One region of the Paenibacillus sp. MCAF9 genome, then DNA from elsewhere that is predicted to be linked to it. Evidence: predicted binding sites of a transcription regulator. Region 1 holds the regulator's gene; each other region holds the start of a gene.
What was found. The regulator Rex, encoded in region 1, represses fermentation and respiration genes when NADH is low (regulators of the CRP and FNR family bind a similar motif). The targets are predictions, from matches to a motif close to TTGTGAAATATTTCACAA.
Positions count from the first base shown of each region.

Region 2: the regulator Rex is predicted to act here: its motif matches at 8,120-8,137, upstream of AB4Z45_RS30010 (DUF1641 domain-containing protein).
Region 3: the regulator Rex is predicted to act here: its motif matches at 1,635-1,652, upstream of nadA (quinolinate synthase NadA).

Region 1 covers NZ_JBFREL010000001.1:95,631-106,543, reverse strand. Annotated here, with positions in the region: gene AB4Z45_RS00495 (AAA family ATPase) at 1-76, opposite strand, end outside; gene AB4Z45_RS00490 (hypothetical protein) at 78-608, opposite strand; gene AB4Z45_RS00485 (cell wall elongation regulator TseB-like domain-containing protein) at 723-1,220, opposite strand; gene AB4Z45_RS00480 (amidohydrolase) at 1,253-2,554, opposite strand; gene AB4Z45_RS00475 (redox-sensing transcriptional repressor Rex) at 2,535-3,191, opposite strand; gene dinG (ATP-dependent DNA helicase DinG) at 3,188-6,094, opposite strand; gene AB4Z45_RS00465 (hypothetical protein) at 6,111-6,824, opposite strand; gene panD (aspartate 1-decarboxylase) at 6,947-7,330, opposite strand; gene panC (pantoate--beta-alanine ligase) at 7,257-8,207, opposite strand; gene panB (3-methyl-2-oxobutanoate hydroxymethyltransferase) at 8,204-9,115, opposite strand; gene AB4Z45_RS00445 (biotin--[acetyl-CoA-carboxylase] ligase) at 9,372-10,346, opposite strand; gene AB4Z45_RS00440 (CCA tRNA nucleotidyltransferase) at 10,399-10,913, opposite strand, start outside.
Region 2 covers NZ_JBFREL010000039.1:26,200-37,112, reverse strand. Annotated here, with positions in the region: gene AB4Z45_RS30040 (YbjN domain-containing protein) at 1-252, shown strand, start outside; gene AB4Z45_RS30035 (helix-turn-helix domain-containing protein) at 324-2,624, opposite strand; gene AB4Z45_RS30030 (ABC transporter permease) at 2,879-3,823, shown strand; gene AB4Z45_RS30025 (carbohydrate ABC transporter permease) at 3,842-4,711, shown strand; gene AB4Z45_RS30020 (extracellular solute-binding protein) at 4,766-6,307, shown strand; gene AB4Z45_RS30015 (NAD(P)/FAD-dependent oxidoreductase) at 6,373-7,554, opposite strand; gene AB4Z45_RS30010 (DUF1641 domain-containing protein) at 7,591-8,031, opposite strand; gene AB4Z45_RS30005 (MGMT family protein) at 8,487-8,810, shown strand; gene AB4Z45_RS30000 (hypothetical protein) at 8,944-9,405, shown strand; gene AB4Z45_RS29995 (GDYXXLXY domain-containing protein) at 9,592-10,913, opposite strand, start outside.
Region 3 covers NZ_JBFREL010000030.1:7,670-18,582, reverse strand. Annotated here, with positions in the region: gene AB4Z45_RS27290 (ABC transporter permease) at 1-402, shown strand, start outside; gene AB4Z45_RS27285 (ABC transporter permease) at 404-1,366, shown strand; gene nadA (quinolinate synthase NadA) at 1,717-2,655, shown strand; gene nadB (L-aspartate oxidase) at 2,689-4,302, shown strand; gene nadC (carboxylating nicotinate-nucleotide diphosphorylase) at 4,295-5,179, shown strand; gene AB4Z45_RS27265 (type III pantothenate kinase) at 5,176-5,949, shown strand; gene hslO (Hsp33 family molecular chaperone HslO) at 5,949-6,857, shown strand; gene AB4Z45_RS27255 (peptidylprolyl isomerase) at 6,875-7,867, shown strand; gene cysK (cysteine synthase A) at 7,995-8,933, shown strand; gene AB4Z45_RS27245 (anthranilate synthase component I family protein) at 9,047-10,651, shown strand; gene pabA (aminodeoxychorismate/anthranilate synthase component II) at 10,648-10,913, shown strand, end outside.

The DNA.
Region 1 (10,913 bases):
TTTGTCCAATATATATAAAAAAAGCAACAAGTACAGGAAGTAAGCCTATCGCAATTTCTTTGCCATATTTCATCATATTACCATGCCTCCAATTGGTTTGGCGTGCGTGGCAGGACGATATATTTCACCGCTTCATTATTTTTAATCGTAATATACACATTCGTATCATCCATTTCAGTCGTCACGGTGACATCTTTCATGGATTTTGCAGCTTCTTTCATCGCATCTGGAATATGAGAATAGGTTTTGCGCTCCATCGCCTCTGCAACTTCAAACATGGAAGCATACCACAGATCTTCAAGCTGCTTATTCGATTTTTCTTCTATATTAAGCTCAAGCTTACGGTCGCCAACTACATCTTTTCCGTTAGCTGCAATAGTTTCATAGATGTCCCGGAGATTCGCATCCGGCGTTAATTCAAGAGAAATAGCTACTTTATTGCGATCCATAACTGGTTTTTCTGAAGAAACAATACCTTGAATGCCTTTTGTAACTTTCTCTAATGGAGCTGCTACAGCCACTTGATTATATACAGCCCAGCCTCCGAACAAAACGGAAGCGGAAATTGCAGCAGTAATCACGATTGGTATCACACGTGGTCTCATCATTATGAAAATCCCTCCTGCAATAAATTTTTGAACACTCCGTATATCAATTCCGCTATACGAAAGTATATCATGAAATTATGCAAGAATCGTCCATCAATAAAAGGAAACGGAGCCTTATGGCCCCGTTTTTGCTGGTAACGTATAAGAATCAATGAATGCACCGTCATCAAAACGGTAGAAATCATATCGGTAATGATCAGGCTTTTCACCGTCATTATAATAGATCTCCCACACCGTTTTGTCATCAAGCAGACCCGGCTGAATTCTCTTTATTTCTGCCAATGGCCTCTTGCTGATGAAATTATCTTTGAGTGACTTCTCAGAAATGCCTTCCGTCGCTTTCATGATAACTGGTTGTTGCTCCTCAGTCAGCCATACGTATACATGTTCATCTTGTTGATTAATGCCTTCAACGACCCAACTGTTTTTTTGCCATATATGATGATGTACCTTTTCTATCTCCATAAGATCAGCTGCTTTAGTCGCTTGTTCCTTCGCCGCATTAATTGCTGTCCACTCAGGCGACTGAACTTCACGGAAATAGATAAAAGAAACGGTTAGAAGCAGCAAGAGGAATGCTGTAATTAACAACAACCATCGCTTAAGTGTCATAAACGGCTTTCGTTTCCTTGCTGTTGCTCGCATTAAGCTTGCAGCAAGCGATCAAAGCTCGCTTGTGCCTCGTAACGAATTTTCTCCTCATCGAGCCAAGTGCATTCGCCGTTTTTCAATACTTGTCTTCCATCAATCCATACATGCCGCACATCGCGGCCTGAACCTGAGTAGACCAGATGTGATACGATATCCGTCTGAGGGTAGAAATGCGGCTGTTCAATATCAATTGCGATGAAATCTGCCTTCATGCCTACTTTTAGACTACCAAGGCTCTTCTCTTGCCAAATAGATTTTGCCCCATTCACTGTACCAAGCTTCAATGCTTCCAAAGCAGGGATAGCAGTAGGATCTTCAGAAACACCTTTATGAAGCAAAGCTGCAAATCGAATTTCCTCAAATAAATCAAGATTGTTGTTGCTTGCCACACTATCTGTTCCAAGCGATACCGTAACACCTGCGCGAATCAAATCAGGAACGCGTGCAATGCCGCTAGCAAGCTTAAGATTACTTACAGGATTATGTGAAACCGCAACTCCTTTAGCAGCAAGCAACTCGATCTCAGCATCATTCAGATGTACGGCATGCGCTACAAGAGCAGGACGTGAAAAGAAGCCTAAACGATCCAAATGTTCGACCGGACGAAGTCCATAATCACGCACGTTTTGCTCAACTTCAGGTATCGTTTCCGACATATGCGTGTGCAAAGGCAAATCAAAATCATGAGCTGCTTGTACAAAACGTTCAATATACGCTGGTGGACATGTATAAGGCGCGTGTGGAGAAATCATTGTAGTTATGCGTCCATCGGCTTTCCCGTTCCAATCACGAGCAAAAGCAATTGCTTCAGCAAGCTTTGCTTCTTGTACATCGGGAGGGCATAGTCCGATAACTCCTCTGGTCAAAACACCTCGGATACCGCTTTGCTCAACCATTTGAGCAACTTGATCCATACGATCATACATATCAACAAAAGCTGTTGTACCTGATTTCAGCATTTCAACGATCGCTAGAGCACTTCCTGCACGTGTATCTTGATCAACATATTTGCCTTCCATTGGCCACATTTTCTGTTCCAGCCAAACCTGCAAATTTTGATCATCTGAATATCCGCGAAGCAAGCTCATCGCTGCATGTCCGTGAGTATTAATAAGTCCTGGCATAAAAGCCAGCTTGCTGCCGTCTATTTTTTGCACCGTGTCAGAAAGCTGCTCAGGAACAGCCGTACCTATATAACTAATCCGATCATCGGATACAACCATATGTCCTCTAAATGATGGATTTTCGTCATCCATCGTTATAAACAAACCATTTTCAATCCAAATCTGACTCATCCTGCGTCTCTCCCTCTTTGGCTAAATAATAAGCTAAGCTAAGCAATTCCCTTGTGAAATCAGCATTATGTATTCGCATTTCATCCGGTACTCGTAGAATAGCAGGGGCAAAATTCAATATTCCTTCTATGCCTGCTTCGACAAATTGATTAGCTACATTTTGTGCTTCAAATGCTGGAACGGTAATGATGCCGATTCGAATATTTTGCTCTGCAACCGTTGCAGCAAGCTCACTCATCGGCATTACAATCAAATTATTAATGCTCGTTCCGATTTTGCTCGGATGTACATCGAACACGGCCGTAATCTGCATATTATCCTTGGAATATTTATTGTAATTGCATAAGGCATGACCTAGATTGCCCGCTCCAACCAACGCAACCTTTATCGTCTGATCAACCTTCAAAATTTGACGTATCTTCTCAATTAAATATACAACATCGTAGCCTACGCCCTTCCGTCCAAACTCTCCGAAATAAGCGAGATCTTTACGAATCTGAGCAGGATTTAAATCAAGCTTTGTGCCTAAATCCTGCGAAGAAATGGTCTGAATCTCACGATTAAGCATTTCATTTAGTACTTGCAAATAAACGGGAAGCCTTCTGACGACAGCCTCCGATATTTTCGTTTGCTTCATCGTTTTTCCTCCTCTTCGCTGGACACAGCTTGATTTTCCTGCGGCAATGCTGCGTATTCATCCGTTAACCATTCTCTCATTCGTACGACCATTTGATCCATATGCATCGTTTCGATTTTTGGTCCTGGCAGTGAATATAAGAAGTGTTTACCGTAGTAAGTGTCGATTACTCTTGTATCATATATGATTACGATCCCTTTGTCTTGTGAAGTCCTTACTAGACGCCCAAAGCCTTGTTTAAAGCGAATGACGGCTTGGGGAATCGACAATTTCATAAAAGGATTTTGTTTCTGCCGCTGCAGCATCTCAGCTTTTGCTTCTACTAAGGGATGGTTAGGCGGTTGGAATGGCAAACGAACGATGGCAAGGCAAATCAGAGCTTCTCCGGGTATATCTACACCTTCCCAGAAGCTGCTCGTGCCAAGTAAAACGGACTCTGGCGTTTGACGGAAACGTCTTGTAAGCTTCGTGCGATTGCCGCTGTCTATTCCTTGTCCGAGCACTTGAATACCTGCAACGCTTAAAAGCTCTTTAAGCGGCTCGTAGACCTGCCTCAGCATGCGATAGGACGTGAACAGCACTAGCATTCTGCCCTTCGTTTCCTTTGCAGCATCAGAAAGCGATTTTACAAGCATATCCAAATAGGTGTCATCTACAGCTGCTCCCTTGAGTACTGGGAAGTTGCGCGGAATGACAACTAATGCCTGTTCCCGGTAATTAAACGGTGAAGGCAATTGAACAGTTTTAAGCCTGCCCTGCTGTTCGTATCCAGTTAACCCAAGCTGCTCCTCTGCGTATTGAAAAGATTTTTGCACAGATAACGTCGCAGAGGTTAATACGATACTTTCTTTGACATCAAAAAAATATTTTTGCAGCTGAGCGCTTACATCTACTGGGACACCGTATAACTGTACAGATCTGTAGCGGTATACACTGCTTGCCTCGATCCAAAACACAGAGTCCGCAAGCTCTAAGGTGATAAACGTTCTAAGCTCATCCTTAAGACGTGATAAATCACGTACCGCGCCATTTAAATCCGTTATTATCGCTTGAACACCGGAATCGTCAACACGGTCTTTAATATCGGTAACCATTTTATCGACGGTTCGAATGACTCGGTTAAGTTCAGTGTGGATATTTCCTTCAACCGTAACGCCGTCCTCCCAGCCTGCTGGAAGCTCGTTTTTCTTAAGCCGGCATACCGACTGACCATTCTCGGTTGGTCCATCCGATGAAGTTGAAGTAAAGCTATAAAACATTTCAAACAGCTTATCCCAATGCTCCTTAATTTCTTGGAAAATAGGAATAACGGTATCAATCGTCTCCAACCAGGAAGCTTGATGTGCGTCATCCTCATACATAAGCTTCTGGCGAAGCCCAGGCAATAATCCAGAGCGCGCATCTTTATAAAGCCGAAGAACAGCCTGCGTCAAAGAGAAGTAGTTAACTTGCATACCTAGATGCTTGCCGGCAACCTCTTCCACATGATGTGCTTCATCAATAATGAGATGAGTATAGGAAGGCAATAAACGATGATCTGCTTGAACATCAGTAAATAACATTGAATGATTCGTTATCGTAACATCAGCAATGTTTGCTTCATGCTTCGCGCGATGATAAAAACATCTTTTGAACCAAGGACAAGCTCGATTCAGGCATGAATCCGTATCGCTCGCTACCGTAGACCAAAACTCAGCACCCTTGTTGCCGAAGTTAAGCTCTTCCTGATCGCCAGTTTCTGTTTCCCCAAGCCATACGACCATTTGAGCAGCTGTAACTGTATCCTCAATCGGCGATACAAGATCTTTTGTGTTGATTTTACCTTCAAATTTGCGCAAGCATAAGTAATTCCCTCTGCCTTTAAAGATCGAAGCTCTAAACTCAAATGGCAGTATTTCCTCAAGCAATGGCAAATCGCGTTGACGAAGCTGCTCCTGCAAATTGATTGTATGCGTACTAACGACAACTTTTTTGCCGTTTTGAATGCCATAATAAAGCGCAGGAATTAGATAACCAAGCGACTTCCCTGTGCCTGTACCTGCTTCTATAAGTAAATGCTGATTCTGATTTAGAGCGCTGTACACCTCTTGAAACATGGCTACCTGCGCTTCTCTTTCCTCATAATTCTCAAATTTCTGTTCGAAACGTTGTCTAACATCAGCTAAATAATTGTCAAATGAAACATCCGTTAATGGCAGCACACTTGTACCGCCTGAACGCGGAGGCTGTTCATCGCTCCATTCGCGAACCTTCAATGCAAATTGATTAAAATAGTCATATTCATTCGATTCGAATACAGTACTATATTCCATCTGCTGCCCGGTATGCTTAATAAACCAGCTCAAATCGCTGCCGTCATCTACAAGCGTGGAAAGCCGCTGCAAAGTAAGCAGCGGCAATTTGCGAAGCTTTTTTACCGTTTCAATTAGCAATAGCGCAGTTGCATTTGCATCGCTGTCCGCGCGGTGATGTTGATCATGCGGTATTCCAAAGAGCTCAGAAACAGCTCCAAGCTGATACGTATTAATTGTAGGATATAAAATTCGTAATAATTCAATGGTATCCAGCCTGCGGCCTGCAAAAGGGCGCCGACCACATCGTGCTAATGCTTGGTTTAAAAAACCGGCGTCAAAACCAACGTTATGAGCGACCAAAACGGCATCATCCAATAACGGAACCAGCCCTGCAATAACCTCTTTGAGAGTTGGAGCATCCGCAACGACCGTTTCATCTATGCCTGTTAATTGTGTAATGAAGGCCGGTATCGGGATATTAGGTCGAACAAAGGAGCTATACGTATCGATAATTTCAAGCTCCTCTGAAACGATGACTAGCCCAACCTGCAAAATATCATCATCCGAGCTGTGTCCCGTCGTTTCTAAATCCAATACTGCAAATTTCATTTATTCCCCGATCCTCTCACAAACAGCACAGCTCCGTGCTTCCGAAATATAACGATAAGTGCTTGGGTGTTTCTTGACATGATTTCAAATTGTTTAACGGATCCTTGAAGCTGGGACAGACCTCATAAGCTTTCATAAATAATTGCTCTGCTTGTGCCAAATTCATTTGCACCGCTTGAATGCATCCTAGCGCATTATAGCCCATTGCAAGCCATTTGGGGAAGTCCGTCAATACAATCAGCAATTGAAAATGCCGCTGAGCTTCACTCCAGTTCTGGAGGTGCATCTGAGTCATGCCCAAAAACAGTCTAGCCAAATTACATTCCGGCGATTGTAAAATAGCCGTTTGAAATTGCACTGCTGCTTGCGAAAACATAAATAGCTTGTAGTAACCTTGTCCTTTGGAGATGACCGCAGCAAGCTCGTCCGAAATTTCAAAATCTGAAGCTGGACTGCTGACTGCGATACTTACAGGCACACTTGATTGAACCGCCCCTTCTGGGGCTTGTTCCTGAACTTGCGATACTGCTGCTTGATCGCCTTGCTGCTCCTTGAACTCAGAAAACTTCTCTTCAAATTCAAGCCATTGTTCAATAAATGTATCACTTACTTTTTTGAGCTCAAGCATTTGCTGTTCGAACTGCTGCTTTTCACTTGCACCTGCACCATCGTACTGTTCAATAATTTGATCAAGCATTTCGTTCATGGATGAAAACATATGCTGGAACATACCGCATCCCGCCTTCGCCAAAGAATTAAGGAGTGTTATGTTCATTTTTTGTTTCAACGCCGCTTTTCATACAGCATCCCATTCGTTACATAATACAGGGATTAACGTAGTGAAAGATCAAATTACAGGATTGTTGCGTGCAGCTCTTCGTTTAAAATGGTCAAGGGTCGATTGTTCCCATCCAAAATCGTTACAATCGGTTTGTGTGCTTTTGCATCAGCGTCAGTCATCATCGCATAAGAAATGATAATCACTTGGTCACCTGGCTGAACTTGTCTAGCGGCTGCGCCATTTAAGCAAATTACACCAGATCCGCGTTCACCTGTTATGACATAAGTCTCAAAGCGAGCACCATTATTATTGTTAACGATTTGAACCTTTTCATTTTCCCATATGTTAGCCGCATCCATCAAATCTTCATCTATTGTAATGCTACCGACATAATTCAGGTTCGCTTCCGTTACTGTTGCCCGGTGCAACTTGGATTTCATCATCGTTCTGAACATGCTGGTTCACCTCCGCTGTCTGTAATATCCGATTATCTATAAGCCTTGTTGCGCCAAACTTTACAGCTAATGCCAAAATTAACGGTTGCTGAATCGTACTTAATAAAACTTTTGCATCCAGCACCTGCAGGGATGGATAGTGAAGCAGCTCCACATAATCAATTACAGCTTCACTCGCTTTCACCAATTGCAGCTTCACTTTAGCCTCCAGCCGCTCAGCCGTCATATCAGGCTCATTCATCCAATCAGAAGCCTGCTGCAGCGTTTTGGACAATACGACTGCCTGCTCACGCTGCTCCGCATTAAGAAATACGTTTCTTGAGCTTAAAGCAAGACCATCCGGTTCTCGAACGATAGGACTTGGCACGATTTCCACTGGAAAATTAAGATCTCCAACCATTTGCTGAATGACAGCAACCTGCTGAGCATCCTTCATGCCAAAATAAGCACGATCAGGAGCAACCAAATGAAACAGCTTGCTCACTACCGTTCCCACCCCGTCAAAATGTCCAGGTCTGGAAGCGCCGCATAAACGATCCGTTACCTGATTGACAATGACCATTGTCAGCGGCTTATTCGGATACATTTCTTGAACGGAAGGAATAAACACGATGTCGATCCCGCATTCTTCTGCAAGCGCAAAATCACGCTTCTCATCTCGCGGATACCGATCCAAATCTTCATTAGGTCCGAATTGCAGTGGATTAACAAATATGCTAAGCACAGCGGTATCATTTTCGGCATGTGCTTGGCGCATTAAGGAAGCGTGACCTTCATGCAAATAACCCATAGTTGGCACAAAACCAATGCTTTTATTTTCCTTGCGCACAGCAGTTAACTGCTGCTTTAGCTCAGCTTTCGTGCGGCAAATGATCATTTCAATTTGACCTCCTTATTCGCGAGGTCCTTATTTTCAGTTATGTTAAGATTGCTGCTCTCAGAGGAGCCGCCATACAAAGAAGGAATATGGGCAGGTTGTGCATTAAACACATGCTCTTCTTTAGGAAACTGGCCCGTTTTTACATCATCCACATAAGATTGGATCGCATTTCTAATGGTTGTTCCAATATCTGCATAGGTTTTTACGAATTTTTTCTCAAAATAAGGAGATGAATATTGCAAAATATCATGATATACAAGCACTTGGCCATCGCAGCCGCGACCTGCGCCAATTCCGATAATCGGAATGGAAAGCATTTCGCTGATCATCGTAGCGATTGGTTCAGTTACTAGTTCAAGAACGATACTGAAAGCACCTGCTTCTTCCAGCGCCTTCGCATCTTTCACTAGCTGCTCCACTTCGGCATCTAATTTACCTTGAACTTTGTACCCGCCAAGCTGATGAACCGATTGTGGCGTCAGGCCAATATGCCCCATAACAGGGATGCCTGCTTTGACAAGCGCGGATACATCAGATGCAATTTCAACGCCGCCCTCCAGCTTTACAGCCTGAGCACCGCCTTCTTGCATAATTTTCGCTGCATTGCGCAGTGTTGCTTCACGTCCAATGCCATAAGTCATGAAGGGCATATCAGCAACGATAAACGTTTGCTGGGCACCCCTAGCAACTGCTCTTGTATGATAAACAATGTCATCAATGGTTACTGGGATGGTAGTCTCATATCCAAGTACAACGTTCCCGAGTGAATCACCAACCAAAATGACATCAATTCCAGCTTCTTCAGCAAGCTTGGCTGAAGGATAATCGTAAGCTGTCAAAACGGAAATCGCATTGCGGTCCTGCTTCATCTTCTTAATTTTTGTAATCGTCAGTCGTTTCCTCATCAGCTTTCATCCTCCCGTTCAATGATAGGATAAACACAAAAAAACCTTTTAGCCGCTGCCAAAAAGGTCCCCAAACTGAAAAGGAAACGTTTGCTTGTTGTGCTTCCTTCTGTCTCGGTCCCTACGGCTCAGAGCAGAGTGTGCATTCCCAACCATTTACATCGTATTTTTTATCATCAGTGCAGCTTCCTTAGAATACCGCCTGATGACTTTAGTTTACCAAACTTTCTTCATTACGTAAACGACTTGTAATGCGTTATAGAGGTTCGCCCATCTCTGCAGAGAAAACAGGCTTAATGGAGCCGTCCTCCAGTTGAATGCGAATAGCGCCGCTCTCTTCTAGTCCAATCGGAATTCCAACCAATTCGCCTTGTGGTGTTGTAAGGCGCACCGTTTTGCCCAAAGATACGGACAAAGCTTCCCATAACGTTACAATCGGGCTAAAGCCTTGCTCCTGATATAGGAAATACAACTGCTCCCATTCCTTCAGAAAATCAGCAATAACTTCTTCTCTTGACCATTTCTGCTGACCGCTGATGCGAAGTGATGTTGCTTTCTCCAGCAATTCCACTGGGTAATCAGCTTCTTCGAGATTTACGCTAATGCCTATCCCTGCAATAACATATCGAAGTCTTTCGTCCTCTGCGGCTGATTCAAGCAAAATACCGCTAATTTTTTTACCTTCAATCAGCAAATCATTTGGCCATTTAATTCCAATCGGAAGCCCAGTTAAACGCTTCAGGCTGCGGCATAACGCTACCGCTGTCAATAAGGTAAGCTGCGGTGCAAAATGAATCGGTACGGAAGGACGCAGCACCATGCTCATCCAAATACCTTTGCCGCGCGGCGAAATCCATCCTCGTCCCATGCGGCCGCGGCCTTTAACCTGCTGCTCAGCAACAAATAAAGTACCCTCCAAGGCGCCTTCTTCTGCTGCAGCGCGAGCAAGATTTTGAGTGGATTCCACCGTTTCAAAATAATGAATATGCTGTCCAAATATGTTGCCTTGCAGCTGATTTTCAAGTTTCTCTACAGACAGCATGTCCGGTATGCTTAGAAGTCGATAACCAAGCCGTCTTGAAGCTTCAAATTGATAACCTGCCGCTTCAAGCTTGCGAATATGCTTCCATATCGCCGTTCTGCTGACGCCGAGCTCTTGGCTAATGTTTTCTCCTGACACATATTCACCTGGTTTGTCTACAAACAATTGAAGCAAGAGCTCCTGATTCATCTGCGCGTGCCTCCTAAAATAATGCAAAACAATCTGCTGTGAAAGTTAATGTTCATCGCTCGAGCGACGCTTGCTCAAGCAAAACATTTCGTTCATTCTCAATCTCACCAAGTGCTGTTAGCAATAGTAATCTGCTTAATTTTTCACTAACCCATGGTCCAGCATCTCGTTGCAAATGATTTGTTAGATCCTTGCCGGTCACTTTAAGCTGCTTAAGTGATGAAACGGTCATTAAATCAATCCAGTTCTCCAAACGTCTTAGAAACGCAGCAGTGAAGGCTAGCTCCTGACTCTCTAGCGTTCGCATAACATGAATCCATTCGCCGCAAATCCCTTTTCCATAACGAATGACAAGGCTTAACCAGCTCGAGTGAAGCTCACGCTCATTAATTTGCGTCGAGACAACTAGCATTTCATTATGTATCGCTACAATTGTACTTATGGTCTTACTGCGCGTATTTGAAAATTTCAACACTTGCAGCGTCTGCTGCGCTGCCTCAACAGATATATGCAACCCTATTGCTAGTGCCGCCCAGCGAGAATCAACAGCCGTCAGCTCATGCAAGC
Region 2 (10,913 bases), on a different contig from region 1:
GTTTATTCCGTCTATCCGGAGCTCGTCCCTGAGCATCAGCGCCAGGAGCTTGCCTTGTTATTATTGAACGAGAACATGGACCTCCTCAGTGGCAGCTTCGAGCTGGATGATGAGGATGGCGAGCTAAGATTCCGATCCTCCTATTATGCCGGGAATACGTATGATTCTGAGGTATTCAGCAGAATACTCGGCAATCACCTTGAAGCGGTAGAGTCTTATTTCTCTGAAATTCGTGAAGTGCTTAAACGCTAATATCATAGATAACAAAAGGGCTGTTTGCAGGAAGGGTGTACCCTCCCCTGTGCAAACAGCCCTTTTTGTGTTTATTTTGTATGTTGTTCGCGGTACTGAGCGGGTGAAATACCGTATGTTTTTTTGAACAGGGTGAAGAAATAGGTTGTGTTCAGCACGCCGACACTTTCGCTGATGACTGCAATGGAATCATTTGTTGTCGTAAGAAGCCGTGTAGCTTCCTCCAGCCGAATTTTCTTTAAATAATCATTAAACGACAGCTGCGTATGGCTGCGGAACAGCTTGCCGAGGTAGCCGGGAGATAACTGTACGGTCTCCGCTATCGTTTCAATGCCCAGATCAGACTCGTGATAATGCTTATGCAAATAAGCGCAAACCGATTCAATCAACGTGTCTGTTTTGGTCGTTTGCTTCTTGTCCATCATGAGGCCGATAAGGGTACAGAAGTGACGAAGCAGCGAGTGAACTTCTTGAAGCGTTTCCTGCTTCTGCAATTGGTTAACCGTATCGTAATATTCTTTGGAATATTCCTGCATAATGGGCAACGCACCGTCAAAATCACGCAAAAGGGCGTTCAAAAGCTGATTTGCGCTGGAGATGGCCTGATAATAGCTCATCTCGCCCAGCTGCTTCATAAATTGATCAAGTGCTTGATTGACCTTGTCATTGTGGTTTAAACGAAGCTCCTCGCATAGCTTCTTCTCAGCTGCTGCAGGGTACACACTTGCTTGCTGCATGACCTTAACAACCATAGCTTCATGAATAATAGCCTGATGTCCGTAGAAGAAACGATACTTGGCGTATTCCTGTGCCGATTCGAAGGAACGATCAATTTCATATTTGTCTTTAACCGTTTCTCCTAAGCTGAACGTAACCGTAAATTTGAAATAGCTGTAGATGATTTCTTGAATTTCGCCAAGTGTTAATAAGATATGCTCGGGCACGGAAGGCGAATCCAGAAACAATAAAATGGCTAGTGTCTGCTCATCGACAACGATTGTTTCGTTTTTCGCGTGTTTCTGAAGCAGCTCATTCGTAATATTACTGACAGAGAAGCGGAAAAGTCCCTGTTTCGTCTGATTGTTATGCTGCGCAAACTCCGTAAACCGATCAATTTGCGCGACGATAACGACATAATTCGAGCTGGTAAAATACTCATTAATCGCGGATTGGATCATATGTGTCGCAGATAAGTCATGCAGCGTTCCATGCAATAAATGCTGAAGATAGGTTTTCTTTAGCACCGGCAAAGACTGCTTCTGCTCCAGTTCAACCATATTCGCTTGATCAATGACGTTGGAGAAGGCCTCAGAGAGTAGTGCAAATTCATTTTGATTTTGCTCAGCAAGCGGTTTTTTGTTGCCCGTAACCTCATGCACTTTCTTAATTAGACGGCCAAGCGGATTGTACAGTTTATTTGTGGCAAAAAAAGCTGTTAATGCACCAAGCGCAATAATGACCATAGCAATCAAGCCCGTGAAGGTTCTCAATACGGAAATATCCGAAATAAGCAGTCGGTACGGCTTAACGCTGACAAAATACCAATTAAGCTGGTTTGATTTCACAAAGGTGACCAGCTGTTTCGATCCGTTCACTTTAGCTTTGAAATGCCCCGCATTCATGGACGAATTCAAAATTCGTTCGATATGGGGCATCGATGCGAAGCTTTGCATGAACTGGTTCGCATCGGTATGGGATAATACAAGCCCGTCTGCATTCATGACAAATACATCATCGTTAGCACTGCTAATCGCTTTGATCGTGTTCAAAATATACTGTTCATCCACATGGATGGTGATAGCTCCTTTGTATGCAGAGGTAAGCGCATAGTTTGGACGCAAAATCGCAGTGAGCACATGTTCCGGCTTGCTTGTGCTTGGAGCGTTTGGCATACGAAGCTGGTTTGCGAACAGCTCCATATACTGCAAGTGATTGATATCCGTAATTCGCTCCTTCTCCAAATCATTTAACACATAGGTTGTCCCCGCCGTGTTCAAATACCGCTTCGTATGATCGTTATAAATGCCAATGTATTTAATGAACGGATAAGTGGACTGGATATCCAGAAGAATATCCATCGCGTCACGATCCTGTACATAATCATGTTCTTTATTCATCAGTACGGTGATGATTCGATTATTGCTTAACAAATGGTTGCCTATCGTTTCGATTTGCTCATGGACGATGCTGGAGGTATAGCTCGTTTGCTGCAGCATGGAAATGACGTTTTTGCTGATCGTCTCTTCCGTTTTGGAAGCAAAGAAAAAGTACAAGGTGCTGCTGACAGCTAGAACAGCTAGAGCGACGAGTAGGATGTAATAAATCAACATCTTGCGGTAAACGGAATAATTAAATAATTGCTTCCATTTCATCGGGCCTGTCTCCTTACTCCGTTAATAAATGAATCGCTTACATCGTTTATTTAGAAAACTTTAAAATACATCCTTCTTTAATGCAACGTTCTATCGCTATATTTGCAAAAATTGAAGGTTTAACTGATTTTTATAGTCCCAAAAAGCCTTGATTTTAAAGGGTTTATCAAGATTTTAACTATTCAGCGGCACTTGCCGCGGCGCATACTGAAATCACCGAAAACAAACAAATCATCATGAAGGGAGATGCTGCTGTGAGTAAGGCTAAAGGTCAACGGCAAAAGCGATACACTTTTTTTACCGACATTAAGCGGAACAAGGTTTCATATTTGCTCGTCTTGCCGGCGATACTTTACACATTCGTATACGGTTATATGACGCTGCCTTATATGGTTATCGCTTTTCAAAAGTTCAATTATACAAAGGGCATCTTCGAGAGCGACTGGGTAGGATGGAAAAACTTCGAGTTTTTCTTCAACTCAACGGCTGCTGCGATGGTCACTTGGAACACGATTAAGCTGAACTTTTTATCTATTTTATTTGGGACGATTGTCGCGTTGGCATTTTCTATTCTACTGAATGAAATTCGCTCACGCGTATTTAAGCGAGTATCGCAATCGACGCTGTTGTTCCCGCATTTCTTATCATGGATTATCGTCAGCTACATCGTCTACAGCTTGTTTGCAACCGAGCATGGCCTTATCAACAACATGCTGGAGACGTTTGGTTTTGATTCGCACAATTGGTATTCCGATCCTAAGCCATGGACATGGATTTTGGTCGGGCTCAGCATCTGGAAAGAGACGGGCATGTCCGCCGTCATCTATTTAGCAGCGATTACAGCAATTGATGATTCCTTGTATGAGGCCGCAAAAATCGATGGAGCCAATCGCTGGCAGCAAATTAAATCCATTACGATTCCAATGTTGATGCCGACGGTATCTATTCTAACGCTGCTTGCGATCGGCAAAATCTTTTACTCCGATTTCGGAATGATCTACGCCATTATCGGCGACAATGGCATGCTTTATTCGACAACGGATGTTATCGATACGTATACGTTCCGAACGCTTCGTACATCGGGCAATCCTGCAATCGCAATGGCAATTGGATTGTATCAATCGGTCGTTGGATTTGTGCTTGTTCTATCTGCCAACTGGATTGTGAAGAAATTCAATAAAGATAGCGCGATGTTCTAAGGAAAGGAGGGAATGTGCTTGAAAAAAATAGATGTATTTCAAATCGTTAATACGATTTTTGTATTGTTGTTCGCACTGCTTTGTACGCTTCCCATCCTGCTCGTTCTCATCGTGTCTTTCTCGGATGAGGAGTCTATCCTGAGAAAAGGCTACAGCTTTATACCGGATCACTTTTCACTAGAAGCCTACAAATCGGTATTCGGCAGTAATGATCAGCTGCTGCAAAGCTATGGGGTTTCCATCGGCGTAACGGTTATTGGTACTTTAGCGGCAGTCGTCATCACAGGAATGGCCGGTTATATGCTTGCCAATCGACAGGTTCGTTACCGCAATCCAATCGCGTTGTTTTTCTTCATCACGATGCTCTTTAACGCAGGCCTTGTGCCTTGGTACATGATGAATGACCTTCTAGGGTTCAAAAACAATCTGCTTGCCCTTATCGTACCGACTTTAATATTCAGTCCCTTTAATTTGTTTCTCGTACGCAATTTCATGCAGGAGCTGCCTGAAGCTCTACTAGAGAGCGCAAGAATCGACGGAGCAAGCGATGCCTATATCGCATTCCGCATCGTATTTCCATTATCCTTGCCGGTACTGGCAACGATCGCTTTATTTTACGGATTAGGCTACTGGAACAATTGGTTCAACGCGATCATGCTGGTCGACAAAGAAAGCTTGTACCCTTTGCAATATTTATTGTATAAGCTGCAATCCGAGATCAATATGGTGAACCAGATGCAGGGCTTGGTCACTTCCAACATAACGATTCCAACCGAATCATTCAAAATGGCGGTAGCTATCATAACCATTGGTCCTATCGTACTGCTTTACCCGTTCCTGCAGCGTTTTATTATCAAGGGTCTTATCGTTGGAGCAGTCAAAGGATAGATATGTCGCCTTAGGGCCATATATAATTAAAGATTCAGAGAGGGGTTAATCAAGATGAACAACAGGAAGATGCGCTTCATTCCGGCAAGCTTGGTTATTGTTATGATGCTCGTTCTTATGATGGCTTGCAGTAATGCGGGAGACAAAGCGGGTTCAAATGGCAACGCCAGTGGAAATGAAGGAGATAACGCTGAAGTATTGCCGCTGAAATACGTGATTCCGGGTACAGCCAAACCTCATACCGATGAGGTTGTTCAAAAAGTAAATGAAAAGCTGAAGGCTGACGGCGTTAACGTTAAGCTGGAAATAAATTTTATCCCTTGGGATGCTTGGGATCAGAAAACCAACCTAATGCTGAGCACAGGTGACGAGTTCGACATGCTTCATGTTATGGAGAACAGCTCCGTGCCTACAGGCTCCTATGTTGGGCGAGGCGCGCTTCAGCCACTCGATGAGCTCATTGACAAGTATGGTCCAGAGCTGAAAAAAATCATTCCTGACTACGCATGGGATGCTGCAAAGATCGATGGTAAAATCTATTCCGTTCCGGCAGTATGGCGCTATGAGACCTCAGGCAGCGGTGAGATGGGTACGCTTGGCTTCCGCCAAGACTTGCTCGATAAAGTAGGCATGCCTTTCCCAAAAACGTCGGACGAGCTTATCGCAACGGCTGAGAAGATGCAGCAAGCTTCCGACAAGAAATTATATATTCAAACGGAAACGGATGTTACGCCAGTATTTTTACACCGTACGTACGATTCATGGCCATTTTTTGTAGATTACCGCGAACAAATCATCAAGGTCGATCAAGCGGGCAATATAAGCTCTTGGCTCGAGAGTGAAGAATTCAAAAAAGATGCAGAGTTTTTCCGCCAGCTTTATGAGAAAAAGCTGATTAACCCTGATATTTTGACGTATAAGAAGGAAGAGCGCGACAAAGCCATGACACTGGGCGATTTTATTTACAGCACGAACGGCGCTTTGTACTCTTCGATCGCAATTGCGAGAAATAATCCAGAAGCAAAAGTAGGCGAGGGTTATTTGGCAGAAGAGAAACCGCTGCTTCAATACTTGGCATTCGGAAATACAAATGCAGTTCCAATTACATCGAAGCACCCAGAAGCAGCTATTATGTTCTTGAACTGGCTGTACAGCAATAAGGATAACCATAACCTGTTCCTATATGGGGAAGAAGGCACGCACTACAAAGCGGTAGGCGAGCGTACGGCAGAATTCATTCGTGACGCGAATGATGAATCATATTATTTTGATTCGTGGATGATCGGCAACATTAACTACATGTTGTTTGATGTGAAGACGCCGGAAGATTATTTGAAAATGCAAACGACAGAGCCATCGAATCCAGTTGAATTCTCACCTGTTCTTGGTTTCCGCCTAAATACGGAGCCGATTGCTGTTGAATATGCGAATGTGCTATCCGAAGTGAAATCGAAGATCATTCCAATTAAAATGGGCGTGGTATCCTACGATAAATACTTCCCAGCAGCTCTTCAAAGCTTAAAGGCTGCAGGATTAGACAAGGTTGTCGCTGAATATCAGAAGCAATTTAAAGAATGGCAGGCCTTGCAGAAGTAAGGCTAGCTGTTGGGTAAAACAAAAAGAAGGAGGGCTGCTACCCTCCTTCTTCTTGTTTGTGTATATTAGTAAGCTAGTGCGAACAAACCGTGAATATGCGACAGGTAACGAACGTTACTTGCTTCCTTCATAAGGGAAGCAGGCAAGCCCTTAAGCTGTGTCGCGTTGCCGCCGATTGTGCCCACGCCATCTTTACGGCCAAGGCTGCCAAGTGTTCCGGAGAATACAGGTACAAACTTATCCATAACGCCGCCTTTGATTTGAACCGCTAGATTGTAGCCTACCGTTTCGCCCATTTGCCAAGCAAGCTGAGCTGTTGGAGGGTAAGGACGTTCGCTGCCTTCTGGGAATACAACTGCGCAGTCGCCAGCAAGGAATACATCAGCGTGTGAAGTCGATTGAAGCGTTGGTGTAACAAGTGAACGACCACGGTCTTCTGCAAGTCCGCTGCTGCCGACAACTGGATTACCTTTAACGCCGCCAGTCCAAATGATTGTGCTGGATTCAATCGTACGACCGTCTTTAAGCGATACGGAGCTTTTTGTAGCTTCTGTAATCGCTACGCTAGTGATGAAATTAACGCCACGTTTCTCAAGGCTTGTTACAGCGCGATCGATCAATACTTTCGGGAAGATTGGCAGAACGGCAGGGCCGGCTTCTACGCAATACAGCGAAATATCATTGAAGTCGATGCCTTTGCTGCGGCAAATCTCAGGAAGTCTGTCAGCGAATTCGCCAACAAGCTCAACGCCAGTCAAGCCGCCGCCGCCAACAACGATTGTTGCGTCAGCTTTGTTGCCTGATTTTTTGTAAGCGTCAAGACGATCTTCAACATGCTTGCGGATTTTGTTAGCATCAGCAACGGATTTAAGAACAAGGCTGTTCTCTTCCAATCCTGGAATGCCGAAGTAGTTCGTTTCACTTCCAAGTGCTACAACAAGGGTGTCGTACTTTTGTACTTGTCCGCTTTCAAGAACCACTTGCTTCTCGTTAGGTTTAATTTCTTTAACCGAGTCAACGATGATGTTAACTTGTTTGTCGCCTAGAAGCTTGCTAAGCGGTAGAGCAACTGCTTGCTCAGCAATTGTGTCCCCAGCAAGTCTGTGCAGCTCAGTAATGATTTGGTGAGTTGGAAAACGGTTTACGATTGTGATGCTAGCTTCTGCTGCAGTCAAATGTTTGCGTGCTGTTAGAGCAGTAAGAAGACCGCCATAACCGCCACCAAGAATTAGTATTTGCTTCGACATGTTCATCCTCCGTTCGTTCTATACGTATTCGGTGTATTATACTTTATCGTTTTTGCGTTCAGACAAAACACTAAGGAAAGCTTGCGCGAAACGTAGCGTTTTTTGAACTTCCGGATCTTTAAGCATTTTCAACATAGCGAATAGGCCAACAGAAGAGTTAGCCGCTTCTTGCGAGCGCTCGCCAGCTTCAATAGCTGCTGTTGCGATACCTTTTGCTTTCTCTTGAACCGGTTTAACGAATTCACCGATACCTTGAGCGAAATCGTTGATCAACACTTTGTCTGTAGCGATGTTTTGTGCAAAATCATAAGCTTTGGTCATTAGAGTAACCATTTCAGCTAATTTAGGCAGGCTGTCCACGAGTACAGTTAGAGACTCTTGAACCTCCGGCTTCATCAATTGATCAAGTACATCCAACGTTTGTTTTTCTTCGACGAGGCTAGCTGCAACCTCTTGTCCAGCAGATGGTTGTGACATAATAGAATGTCCTCCTTTACGTAAATTTGAAAGTAAGTTGTAGTCTCAATTGTGTCAGCCGCTAAAGCCTAAGATGCATCCTGAAAGATTGTTACACTTTTCACATAGTTACTCGAAAAATGTTTATACGGACGTAACAGTCTTATTTCTGCATGAGGCAGAAGGATGTGAATGCGCGTATGACGTAATCGGATTAAACCCTTTGTTTCTATTCTACATCGTTTTCACCAAAAGTTAAAAAGAAATTTATTGCTTTCGGTAAAAAGATTTGGAATATTGCTGGCATTCAGGCATATAGCTGCTGTTCGTTGATTAATCATCCAATTTATGGATATTAAATTGGATGATTTAATGTGATTTCAAACGCTTTATCGTTCAACAAGCGTAAATGAAGCGCAATTCAGTTATGATAATAAAAAACAATGATTAAAAACATACATAAAAGGAGTTTTAATATGCAGCCCTATACGCAAAGAGTCGTATCCATTATTAAGGCGATTCCGGAAGGCACCGTAATGACCTATGGGCAAGTCGCAGAGCTGGCTGGCAATCGCAGGGGGGCAAGGCAGGTTGTCCGTGTTCTGCATTCGCTAAGCGGCATTTATAATCTTCCCTGGCACAGAGTTGTTAATGCAAAAGGGGAGATATCGATTCAAGAGGAGGAATCTCGTTACATGCAGATCTTTTATTTAAAAGAGGAAGGTGTTTCAGCGAGCGAGGACGGGCGAATTGATTTGGAAAAATACCGCTACAATCCGGAAAGAGAAGAAGAAAGATGACCTTGCCCGGATGAAAATTATGCTTCTTCGCGGTTAAACGGCTGCGATTAACTTTTTCTAATGAGGCCCCATTTGAAACCCCGTATCCGAACCTTTATTATGGTATAGACCATTCGGAAGGGAGAGAAAGAACATGACATCAGAAATTACACCGGGAAACGTTAGAAACTTCACTGTTTCCACCGAAATCTTTTATAACCAAAGCTTGGATATTTATTCGCAAATGATTTATATCGTACTCAGCTCAAGCACGGCGGATTCCGCATCGCTCACCTTAGACGAGGTTGCCAAAAAAGGCCGTATGACGACAAAACTTGCAATAAAAGCGATGCAAGCCTTAGTTGACGAGCAGCTAATCCCACATAAATTGTTCCGTAAAATGATCGGTGAATTCCAGGATGATCGCTTATCTTGGGCAGCCAAAGGGCTGCTCACGTATTGCAAGGAGCATAAAAACATTACATTGCCTGAGCTCTTAGCACTATCAGATCAATCTGGCGAGGATGAGGTTAGCATTCGGAAGGCATTGATGGAGCTGGAGAGAAACGGTTATTTAGAGGAATTTACGGAATTGAACAAACTGATGCACGGATAATCGAAAGAATATGAAAAAAGCCATCAACGTCCTCAGCAAACGGAAGCTGCGTTGTTGGGCAAATATAAGCTAAGTAGAAGCAAATAAAATATTTCCTTCTATTTTGAAAGAAGCAGGACCTCCACAGCTGTTGCGCTGTATAGGTCCTGCTTCTTTTTTTGTTTATTGGCGGTCAATTATACAGCACTATTCTTTCGTTAATTTCTCTAGAATAGCGTCGCCTTTTGTTCCAACCATGACATACGCAAAGCGGGCATTTTGCTCCGTTTCCAGCCCAGTGCCTTCGGGTACAAAATAAGATTCTATGCCGTACTGGATGTTTCTCCAGCCGCTAGTGGAACCGTTAATAATGATTTCCTTGTCAGCTAAAGGCTCACCTTTTTTATATAAACGATCCAAGTTGTATACGCCGCCCGCACCTTGTTGAAGCACGACCTTAATTCGGCTGTTGCTTGGACGTCTTTCCAGTTCCTGAGCGATGTGATCTGGCGGTGCCGAAATATTGTATTGAAGCGCTACATAATCGCCTTGCAAAATGGATCGTGGATCAAGCGGCACGATGGCCAGCTTAATCGGAGTGCCGCTCGAGAGCAATATTTCGCTTACTGCGGCATGGTAACCGACATAACCGAGCTGCAGCACTACCACGATAGCAATGAGAGCGGGGCTTCTGCGCAGCAATCGGCTGAATGAGTCTGCTTGCTCAGATACTGCTGCGCGTGTTCTATAGGCGTAAATATAAGTAGCTGCTATGATAATCACGCCAAGCAGAGCGAGCGTAATCGACTTGTGCAATAACGTCCAGAACAAGTCGTAATATTTGAACGCAAGGAAGATGAACCAGAATACGAAGCTAATTGCTGCTTCAAGAGCTTGGCTGCGCCTAACAAATAGAAAGGCTGCGATCGTAACTACAATGAAATTCAATATATTAAATAGCTCATATGAGTAAGGGAAAATGTTATCCATAAAGGTTAGCCAAAATAGAAGCAGCAAAGTAAAGAACCAACCGCATTCTCTTACATGAATCTTGAATGCGCCTTCCCTAAGCAGATGGTGACTTGCGTAAATGACTGCATTGAGCGACGTTACGATGAACACGATGAAGGAAGCCGCATTATGAACAGATCCAAATAACTGAAACAGAAGAATAGCGATATTGATATTCAGTAAGGTGTAGATAAAGAAATGCGGTACCCTTCCTTGCCATTTGAACCATCCGACAAGCAGTACCGCTATGAAAAAAATAGACAAGGCTGAAGTATCAATCCAAGCGGTCGAGATAAGTCCAGCTATATATCCAATCGTAAGCACGGTGTAGCGTACAGCCGTATTTAAGCGCGTCAGCAGCAGTGTTGGAATAATAAACAGCAGTGACAGGACAAATAAAATGTTTTCGGGCGGGACTTCACCAGAGGCTAATAGTACTAAGCCTACTAAGGAGATACTGCCAATCAAAACACCGATTACGGTAACGATTGTGAATGCGATTTTGCCAACAAGAGTGC
Region 3 (10,913 bases), on a different contig from region 1:
AATCCGGATGCAGCGTTATATGCGGGTATGAACGTTAACGTAACGATGGTTAAGTCGATGTTTATAAGCGGCGTGTTCGCTGGTCTGGGCGGCGTGTTTGAAATTTTAGGCGTGTTCGGCAACCAGACCGTTATGGCCGCTTCTCCGGGCTATGGGTTTGATGGTATTGCGGTAGCGCTCCTTGGCGGCAATACGCCGATTGGTGTATTCCTTGGCGCAATCTTATTCGGTGGACTCAGCTACGGTTCAGCAGGCATGAGCTTTGGTGCGGGTGTTCCTCCTGAGGTCGTGCGTATCGTAATCGGCGCCGTTATTTTCTTCGTTGCTTCGCATGGATTGGTGAAGTGGTTCTTAAAGCCTTTTCTAAATAAACGTGCAAGCAAGCGGAAGGAGGCGGTGTAGGATGAACGTGCTAGACATCATTGGACAACTTATTAATACAACGCTCGTGTTCTCCACCGCGCTCATTTTTACAGCGCTTGGCGGTATGTACTCAGAGCGCTCAGGTGTTGTGAACATCGGACTAGAGGGCTTGATGGTTTCAGGAGCATTTGCCGCGGCAGTTGCAACGGAGTATGCGATACAAGCTGGCTTAGGCAGTGCTTCACCGTGGATTGGTTTTATAGCTGCAGCTATTTATGGTACGTTATTTGCTTTATTGCATGCGATATCCACGATCACGTTCCGTGCGGATCAAACCGTCGTCGGTGTCGTTATTAACATCCTATCGCTTGGCTTATCGCTTTACTTAACCAAAAGCCTTTATGATGGATCAGGTCAAACGCCGCTTTTGGCTAATGTATTTCACAAAGTGAAAATACCTTATTTATCAGATATTCCGTTGCTCGGGAAAGCTATTTTTACCGCGTATCCGACGACGTATATTGTTCTAGCTATCGCAGTAATCAGTTATTTCGTTTTGTTCCACACGCCGTTTGGCTTGCGTCTGCGTGCAGTGGGCGAACATCCGAGCTCTGCGGATACCGTTGGTATCAGCGTAACAAAATACCGTTATATCGGCGTATTGCTCAGCGGCGCGCTTGCTGGTCTTGGCGGTGCGACAATTACATTGACGACGACAAGCAGCTTTGCGCATAATACGATTTCTGGGCAAGGATTTATTGCGCTCGCAGCACTGATTTTCGGCAAATGGAATCCGCTTGGCGTTGTAGGAGCAGCAATGTTCTTCGGTCTAGCTCAGGCGCTTAGAAGCTTTGCACAGCGCTTTGAATTCTCGCAGCACATTCCAGTTGAATTTTTCTACATGCTGCCATACGTTTTGACTTTGATCGTTTTGGCAGGAGCTGTTGGTCGTTCAAATGCGCCATCAGCACTTGGTCAACCTTACGATCCAGCAAAAAGATAATTCAAAATGGTCTCTCTCCATCGCGGAGAGAGACTTTTTTTATTTCGTTGCTAATACAAGTGATGACGGAGGTCGCGATTATATAGTAAAAAAGGTTCATTTACGAAGAATGTGAGTGAGATACAGCGATCAAAATAATTTATTTTAAATTGCTGCCTTAAAAAGGCCTTTAACGCATTGACAGTAGCATCTACCGCGTGTAAATTAAAACTTAATCAAATGAATTTATCCCTTTTGGTTTAAACTATAGGTAAGCGACTTTCTAAGTTTGTGCATCAATTCACAAAGTTCAGCTTGCCGTATAACGGAATGGGTTATCGCCCATCCCTCATAAGAGGAGAGGATCTACTGTGGAAGCACTGGCACTGGAACGCAAGGCGGAGCAAAACCGAGAGCTGCGTGAACGGTTGTTACAGTTGAAGAAAGAACGGAATGCTATCATTTTAGCTCATTATTATCAACGTGATGAAATTCAAGAGGTAGCTGATTTCCGTGGAGATTCCTTCCTGCTTGCGCAGAAGGCTGCACAAACGGATGCTGAAGTTATTGTTTTTTGCGGCGTTCACTTTATGGGTGAGAGCGCAAAAATTTTGGCTCCTAATAAAACCGTTATCATTCCCGACGAGCGTGCGGGCTGTCCGATGGCCGACATGGTAAGTGTTGATGGCTTGCGTAAGCTGAAAGCGCAGCACCCGAATGCAAAGGTCGTTACTTACATTAACTCGTCTGCTGAGATCAAAGCGGAGACTGATATTTGCTGCACATCTGCAAATGCGGTTAAAGTTGTCAATTCGGTTGAAGGCGACGAGATCATCTGGGTACCAGATAAGAACCTAGGCCACTATGTGCAGCAGAATACCGATAAGAAAATGATTATCTGGGAAGGTTACTGCAATACGCACGATATGCTGACGGTTAAAGACGTAGAAGAAATGAAAGCGAAATATCCTAATGCGCAATTCGTTGTGCATCCGGAATGTCGTCCTGAAGTCGTTGAGCTAGGCGACTTTGTAGGCAGTACAACCGCTATTATTAAATATTGTAAAGAATCAGATTGCCAAGAATTTATCGTGGGAACAGAAGATGGCACTGGCTATCAGCTTCGTTTAGACAGCCCAGGCAAAACTTTTCATTTTGCATCTAAATATTTGGTGTGCCCTAACATGAAAGTAAATAATTTGAAGAAGCTAGTGAAATGCTTGGAAACGATGCAGCCTCAAATCTACGTACCGCCACATGTTGCAGATCAAGCCCGTTTATCCTTGGAGCGCATGCTACTCGTGAAGTAGTATGCGCTGCTTCTACGCTTGGAGGAGCCAATGATGATTCCTAGATATTTAGTCGATGTGCAGTTAAGTGAGCTGCCTGTTATAGAAAAAGATGTGATTGTAATTGGGGCCGGCATTGCCGGTCTTTTTACCGCTATACGAGCAAGTGAAAACAATTCTGTCCTCATGATTACGAAAAAATCGCTGCTCGACAGCAATACGCGTTATGCGCAGGGCGGTATCGCTGCGGTTATTTCGGATGAGGATTCACCGGCTTACCATAGACAAGATACACTCGTAGCGGGTGCAGGCTTATGTTCTAATGAAGCGGTTGATGTACTTGTTCATGAGGGGCCCAAAGGTGTTCGCAGCTTAATAAAGATGGGAACGCAATTTGATCTGGAGAATGGCGAGTTTGCGCTTACGAAGGAAGGAGCGCATAGCCAGCGGCGTATTTTGCATGCCAACGGGGATGCTACAGGCTTTGAGATCGTACGAGCATTGTCCGAAACGGCTATTGCCAATCCTAAAATTGAAGTTTGGGACGACCATTTTGTTATTGATTTGGTCACTCATGACGGCGAATGCTGTGGTGTCATTGTACAGAAGCCGAGCGGTGCGCGGTTGTTTGTAAGAGGCAAAGCCGTCATTTTAAGCTCAGGCGGGGCTGGCCAGCTCTACCGTTACACGACAAATCCTGAGGTTGCCACAGGAGACGGCATTGCGATGGCTTATCGAGCAGGGGCATACATACAGGATGTCGAGTTTATTCAGTTCCACCCTACCTCTCTATGTTATCCAGGCGCGCCAAGGTTTTTGATATCAGAGGCTGTGCGCGGCGAAGGGGCGTATCTTCGTAATATTAAAGGAGAGCGCTTCATGGAACGCTACCATGAGCAGCTGGAGCTGGCACCGCGTGATGTTGTGGCGAGAGCCATCGTCAGTGAAATGGAAGAGACGAAATCGACCTTCGTTTATATTGATATTACACATGAATCACCGGAAATGGTGAAGCACCGTTTTCCTACTATATATGAATATTGCTTAAAATACGGCCTCGACTTGACGTCGGACTGGATTCCGGTTGCGCCAGCTATGCATTATATGATGGGCGGAGTGAAAACCGACCTAAATGGGGAAACGAATATAAAGCGTTTATTCGCTTGCGGCGAAGTATCCTCAACAGGTGTACACGGCGCTAATCGATTAGCGAGCAATTCGCTTTCCGAGGCCATTGTATTTGGCAGAAGAATTGTAAAACGAATCGATGAGCTTCCGAGTCTTACGATTCAGCCTAATATTAGTAATGAGATAGAACGGAGCAGTACATCAATCCAAGCTGTCGTAGAAAGACGGCTTAAGCTGCAAAAGATTATGGTCCGTTATGCTGGCTTGCGCCGCGATGCAAGTGGTCTTATGAAGGGTCTTGAGGAATTGAAAAGGCAGTTGCCTATCTATCAATCCGTTCTGACGGGGCGTGAGGAATACGAATTTGCTAATCTGCTCACCTGTGCCCTGCTGACTACGGAAGCTGCACTCTCTCGGGAGGAAAGTCGTGGTGCGCATTTCCGTGAGGATTTCCCGGTACGCGATGATGCAATGTGGAGAAAGCATACGGTGTTACACCGTCTATATGGATTGACGGAGGAGCGAATAGAGGATGTTTGAATGGATGGCAGGCGGTTATAATGCGGCAGTGCGCGAGCAAATTCGCGGATGGCTTGCAGAGGATATAGGCAGTGGGGATATTACGACCGAAACGACGATTCCAAGGGACTCGCGTTCCAAAGCCGTTATCCATGTGAAGGAAAGCGGTATAATTGCAGGGCTTCCGATTGCGAAGCTCGTATTTGAGGTTGTTGATTCGTCACTTGTCTTTGATTCCAAAGTACAGGATGGCGAGTATGTAAATAAGGGTACGGTTATCGCCACCGTAGAGGGCAGTACGCATAGCCTATTAACCGGAGAGCGACTTGCGCTTAACTTAATGCAACGGCTGTCTGGCATTGCGACTAAGACACGTTCTTTCATCGATGCGCTTGATGGATTGCCGGTTCGGCTTGTCGATACTCGCAAGACAACCCCAGGCCATCGGATGCTGGAGAAGTATGCAGTGCGTGTGGGGGGCGGCGCTAACCACCGATTCGGTTTATACGATGCTGTTATGATTAAAGATAACCATATTAAAGGCTCTGGCGGCATTCGTACTGCGGTTGAAGCTGCGCGCAGTAAAATTCCACACACAATGAAGATTGAAGTAGAGACAGAATCGTTAGTGCAAGTGGACGAAGCGCTTGCTTGTGGCGCGGACATTATTATGCTGGACAATATGTCTACAGACTTGATGAAGGAATGTGTAGCTCGAATTAAAGCAGCTTCTCCTCACGTTATCGTAGAAGCATCTGGTGGTGTCTCTTTAGAAACCGTTAAAGGTATCGCAGCTTGCGGCGTTGATGTCATTTCGGTAGGCGGATTGACTTATTCCTTCCATGCGCTCGATATTAGCTTGGATTTGAATGAGAAGAAGGGTGGGGAGTCGCATTGATCCTCGTCATTGATGTTGGAAATACGAATATTGTGTTAGGTATCTATAAAGGAAAAGAACTTTTGCACCATTGGCGGCTGAGCACTAATCGTTCTGCTACAGTAGATGAATACGGCATTAACATTCATAATCTGTTTCATTATGCGGGCGTGAAGCTGGAGCAAATGGAAGGCGTCATTATTTCATCGGTTGTTCCGCCTTTGATGCGGACGCTCGAGCAGCTTTGTCTCAAATATTTGCGTAAAGTTCCTCTAATCGTAGGGCCTGGCGTCAAAACCGGATTAAACATCCGCTATGAGAATCCGCGTGAGGTTGGGGCTGATCGGATCGTCAATTCGGTGGCGGGCATCGTAAAATACGGCTCACCGCTTATTGTTGTTGATTTCGGTACAGCAACGACCTTTGACTATATTGATGAAGGCGGCAATTACTTGGGCGGTGCCATCGTGCCGGGTATCGGCATTTCTACCGAAGCGCTTTATCAGCGCGCCGCTAAGCTGCCGCGTATTGAGCTTGTGAAGCCGAAGAGTGTCATTGGACGCAATCCTGTGACATCGATGCAGGCTGGCATTATTTTTGGATACGCAGGACAGGTTGACGGTATTGTTAAACGGATACGCACAGAATTTGGTGTCACACCACGTGTAATCGCAACCGGCGGCTTAGCTGAGTTAATCGCTGCTGAATCGGAAACGATAGAAGAGGTTGATCCGCTGCTCACACTTGAAGGATTGAGAATTATATATGAACGCAATCAGGAGGGATTTTGATGGAAAATCAGCTGAAGGACGTGCTGGTGCGAGGGACGGCATGGAATGGCAAGATTCGAGTGTTCGCGGCTCGCACGACTCAGCTTGTTGAAGAGCTTCGCCAAAGGCATGGTACATATCCAACGGCTACTGCAGCGTTAGGACGTACATTAACAGCAGGTGCTATTATGGGCGCTATGCTGAAAGGGCAAGAAAAACTGACGATTCAAGTAAAGGGCGACGGTCCAATCGGCCAGATCGTTGTTGATGCCAATGCAGACGGAGAGGTTCGTGGATACGTTGATCATCCTGAAGTGCATTTGGCAAGCAACGCACTGGGCAAGCTTGACGTAGCCGGAGCTGTCGGGCGCACTGGTTATCTTCATATTACAAAGGATTTAGGGATGAAGGAACCATACCGTGGCAGTATTCCGATTGTATCGGGTGAACTTGGCGAGGATTTCACATACTATTTCGCGGTCTCCGAACAGACGCCCTCGGCGGTTGGCCTTGGCGTCTTGGTGGATACAGATAATTCGGTGCTGCATGCCGGCGGGTTTATCGTTCAGCTTATGCCTGGTTTGACGGACGATGAGATTACAAAACTGGAGCAAGCGGTTGGATCGATGCCGCCTGTAACGACTTTGCTTGATCAAGGAGAGTCACCGGAGGGGCTGCTGCGCCGGATTGTGGGCGAAGATGGCGACCTTCACATTCACGATACGATGGACTTGAAGTTTCAATGCTTCTGTTCCTCCGAGCGTGTAGAGCAGACACTTCTCAGTTTAGGTGAGCATGAGCTGCAACAAATTATTGATGAAGATGGAAAAGCGGAAGTCGTTTGCCAATTTTGCAACGAAGCGTATACATTTGAACGGGCTCAGCTAAAGCTGCTGCTTGAACAAGCGAAACCAAAGCCGATCCAATAATCGGAGGCATTAGGGCAATGAGGAAATACGAGGTGCTGAAGGCCGTTGTCATCCTTCAAGCCGTATGCATGGTGGTATTATCGGTAGTCGTCGTAATTAGAGTGTGGCCGGGTCATGATCGACAGCTGGATAATCAGCAGCCAACGAATGTCGGCAGTGGGGAAGAAACGGCTGAACCAAGCAAGCCAGGCCAAACACCAACAAATCAATCGGATGGTAGTCGTGTTATCGCTAAAGTGGGCAAGGAAAACATTACGCTTGCAGATTTGGAAGGTGAGCTTCATTCGCAATATGGAGCTGCCGTTCTGCGCACGTTAATGGTTCACAAAGCGATTGATTTAGAAGCTGCAGCCTCTGAGCTAAGCATACTTGCAGAAGAGCAAAGCCGTGAGCTTGATAAAATGATTGAAGGCTACGATAGTGAAGAACGTTTTTTTGAAGTCATGCAGGAGCAATTAGGCATGAGCCGGGAACAGGTGTTGGAGGACTTGCATTACCGCTTGCTTCTGGAGAAAATCGTCGTGCGAAGCATTCATGTTTCAGATGAAGAGGTTGAACGCTATATAACCGATCATCCTGAGGAATTTGATGAGAAAATGCAGCTGCATCTGCAATGGATTATAACGGAGACGATGAAGGAAGCTAACTCCGTAATGGGGCTTTTATCGGATGGCGAGGATTTTGCTGAGATGGCACGTTCCTATTCCATTGATTCTTTTACGGCAGATACAGGCGGCGATCTCGGCTTGATTGATAAAGATGACCCATTCTATAACCGCGAAATGATGGAAACAGCCAGTCGTTTGCGGGTAGCTGAAATTGCTGGTCCGATTAAGGTAGATGGGGGTTATGCGGTTATTCGTCTTATCGAACGCCAAATGACAACGAATATGTCGGGCGGCAGGCTGCAAGATACCGTACGCAAGCAGCTGGCGCTTGAACGTGCTGACTCATTGACCAAAATTGAGGATAAGCTGCTAGAGAAATATGATGCTGTGAAAACAGAATAGCTTTGCCCGGTGCTGCGTTTTCAGTGGAGAGTTAAAGTCACTATTGACAACGGATGCAAGAGATTGTTAAGATGTAATTAGTGAAAATACCAACTGAATTAGTCGGAATAAGGAGGCAGTTATTTCCATGGCCAAAATTGTACAAAGTGTTCTAGATCTTATCGGTGACACTCCGCTTGTTCGTTTAAACCGTCTCGTGCCTGAGGGCAGTGCAGAAGTTTATGTGAAACTTGAATATCAAAATCCAGGTGCAAGTGTAAAAGACCGTATTGCAATCAGTATGATTGAGGTAGCTGAGCAAGAGGGAATCATAAAACCAGGCGATACTATTATTGAGCCTACTAGTGGAAATACAGGAATTGGACTAGCACTTGTAGCAGCTGCAAAAGGCTATAAGGCTATTCTTGTTATGCCTGAAACGATGAGTATTGAGCGTCGCAACCTGCTTCGCGCTTACGGTGCAGAGCTTGTATTGACGCCAGGTTCTGAAGGTATGAACGGTGCTGTTCGCAAAGCGGAAGAACTAGCTGCTGAGAACACGAACTACTTCCTGCCGCAACAATTCAAAAACCAAGCAAACGTTAAGGTTCACCGCGAAACGACAGGTCCTGAGATCGTCGAAGCGATCAACTCCCTTGATGGCAAGCTTGATGCGTTCGTAGCCGGTATCGGAACTGGCGGAACGATTTCAGGTACTGGTGAAGTGCTTAAGAAAAACTTCGACGGTATTAAAATTTACGCGGTAGAGCCTGCTGCTTCACCGATCCTCTCTGGCGGCAAACCGGGTGCTCACAAAATTCAAGGTATCGGCGCAAACTTTGTTCCTGATATTTTGAACCGTGATATCTACGACGCTGTCATTACAATTGAGAACGAAGATGCGTTTGAATACGCTCGTCGTGCAGCGAAAGAAGAAGGCATTCTTTGCGGAATTTCCTCTGGCGCAGCGATCTATGCGGCATTGCAAGTTGCGAAAGAGCTTGGCGAAGGAAAACGTGTTGTTGCGATTGTTCCAAGCAATGGCGAACGCTACCTTTCCACACCGCTGTTCAACTTCGAAAACTAATTTTTACTGCCTATATCGAACAGCCTTTCATTCCTCGGAATGGAAGGCTTTCTTTTTAGTTAGCTATTCTGTATACTGAGCAAAATAAGTCAAGTATTCGGGGGTTGAAGGTGATGATCACCGCGATAGAGCAATGGACTCGGTGGCACGCCGAACAGAAATATACGACGCTGCCATTCGTTAAAGAATTACCTTTTGCGTTCGGTAATCGGGCGAACGTAACGTCATGGGAAGAAGTATGGCAGGACGCTTCGCCGCATGCTTTTGTACTAGAAAGCGGCAAGGACGGACGATATACGTATTTGGGATTGCATCCTGACGGGGTTATCCGTGGAAAAGGGCTGCAAGCAGAGTCGATACAATTCCATTCGCTAGAGGAGCAAAGCAAGCGCCGCTGGGAAGGTAAGCCGCTTGAGGTTGTGAGAGAATGGATGAGCGGTTTGCTGGGGCCGAAGCTTGAGAATGGGCCTAAGTGGGTTGGCGGCTGTATCGGATTCTGGGGTTACGATGTCATCCGTTCGATCGAACGACTGCCGGTGCTAGCCGAGGATAATCAGGATATTCCCGATTATTTATTCATGCAAATGAATGAAATATGGATCATCGACCATGAGCAATCAAAAGTGTATTGTGCTGTCCATTCAAAAGTAGATCAAAATGCGGATCAAGAGGAGCTGCGTGCTGCTTATGACCGTGCTTCATCTAGAGCGGAAGGGATGACCGACTACTGGTTAACCTGGTTTGATGAGGAGCGTGCCCAAGCGAAAGCGATATCGCTTCGAGCAGAGCGTCAGCGCTTGTTGACAGATGATTTATTGCAATTGGATGTGGATTCGATTACTGGCATCACATCGCCTTTCTCGAAGCAAGCATACATGGACGCCGTTCGCAGCATTCAGCGATATATTGAGCAGGGTGACGTTTTTCAAGTGAATTTGTCCGTTCGTCAGAGCAAAGCGATTGCGGCTGCGCCGGAAGAACTTTATGAATGGATTCGACTAGTTAACCCATCGCCTTATATGGGGTTTCTGCGTTGTCCTGATTTTCAGATTGTATCTGCATCCCCTGAACTTCTCGTTGAGCTCAATGATAACAAGCTGATCACAAGACCGATAGCTGGAACGCGTAGACGCGGGCGAACGGAGGAAGAGGATCTGCGCCTGGCTGACGAACTTCTCACGAATGAGAAGGAGCGGGCGGAGCATATTATGCTCGTTGACTTGGAGCGGAACGATCTTGGGCGGATTTCAACCTATGGTACGGTTAAGGTCGAAGAGTTTATGGTTATTGAACAATATTCTCATGTTATGCATCTTGTTTCTCAGGTAGTAGGACAGCTTGCAAACGGCAAAGATGCTTACGATGTTATATCGGCTACCTTCCCCGGAGGAACGATTACAGGTGCTCCAAAAATTCGCACAATGGAAATCATAGAAGAGCTTGAACCGACACGCAGAGGACCGTATACGGGCTCGCTTGGATGGATTGACTACAGCGGAGATATGGAATTTAATATTATTATTAGAACAATGGTGCTTCAAGAAGGCGTTGTTCATATTCAAGCGGGAGCAGGCATCGTTATTGATTCTGAGCCGGAGCGGGAATATAAAGAATCGCTAAACAAGGCGAAGGCATTATGGAAGGCCATTCAGTACAGCGAACGGTTTGCAGCAGTCGATTTGGCAGCGGAAACGGAAAAAGGGGGAGCCTTAACATGATACTTGTCATCGATAATTATGATTCCTTTACGTACAATTTAGTACAGTATTTGGGTGAGCTTGGGGAAGATATTACGGTAAAAAGAAATGACGAAATAGATTTAGCCGGAATCGAAGCATTAGCGCCCGATCATATTCTAATATCACCAGGTCCGTGTTCACCGAATGAAGCGGGCATTAGTTTATCTCTAATCGAGCATTTTAAAGGTAAAATCCCGATTTTTGGCGTATGTCTTGGTCATCAATCGATCGGACAAGCATT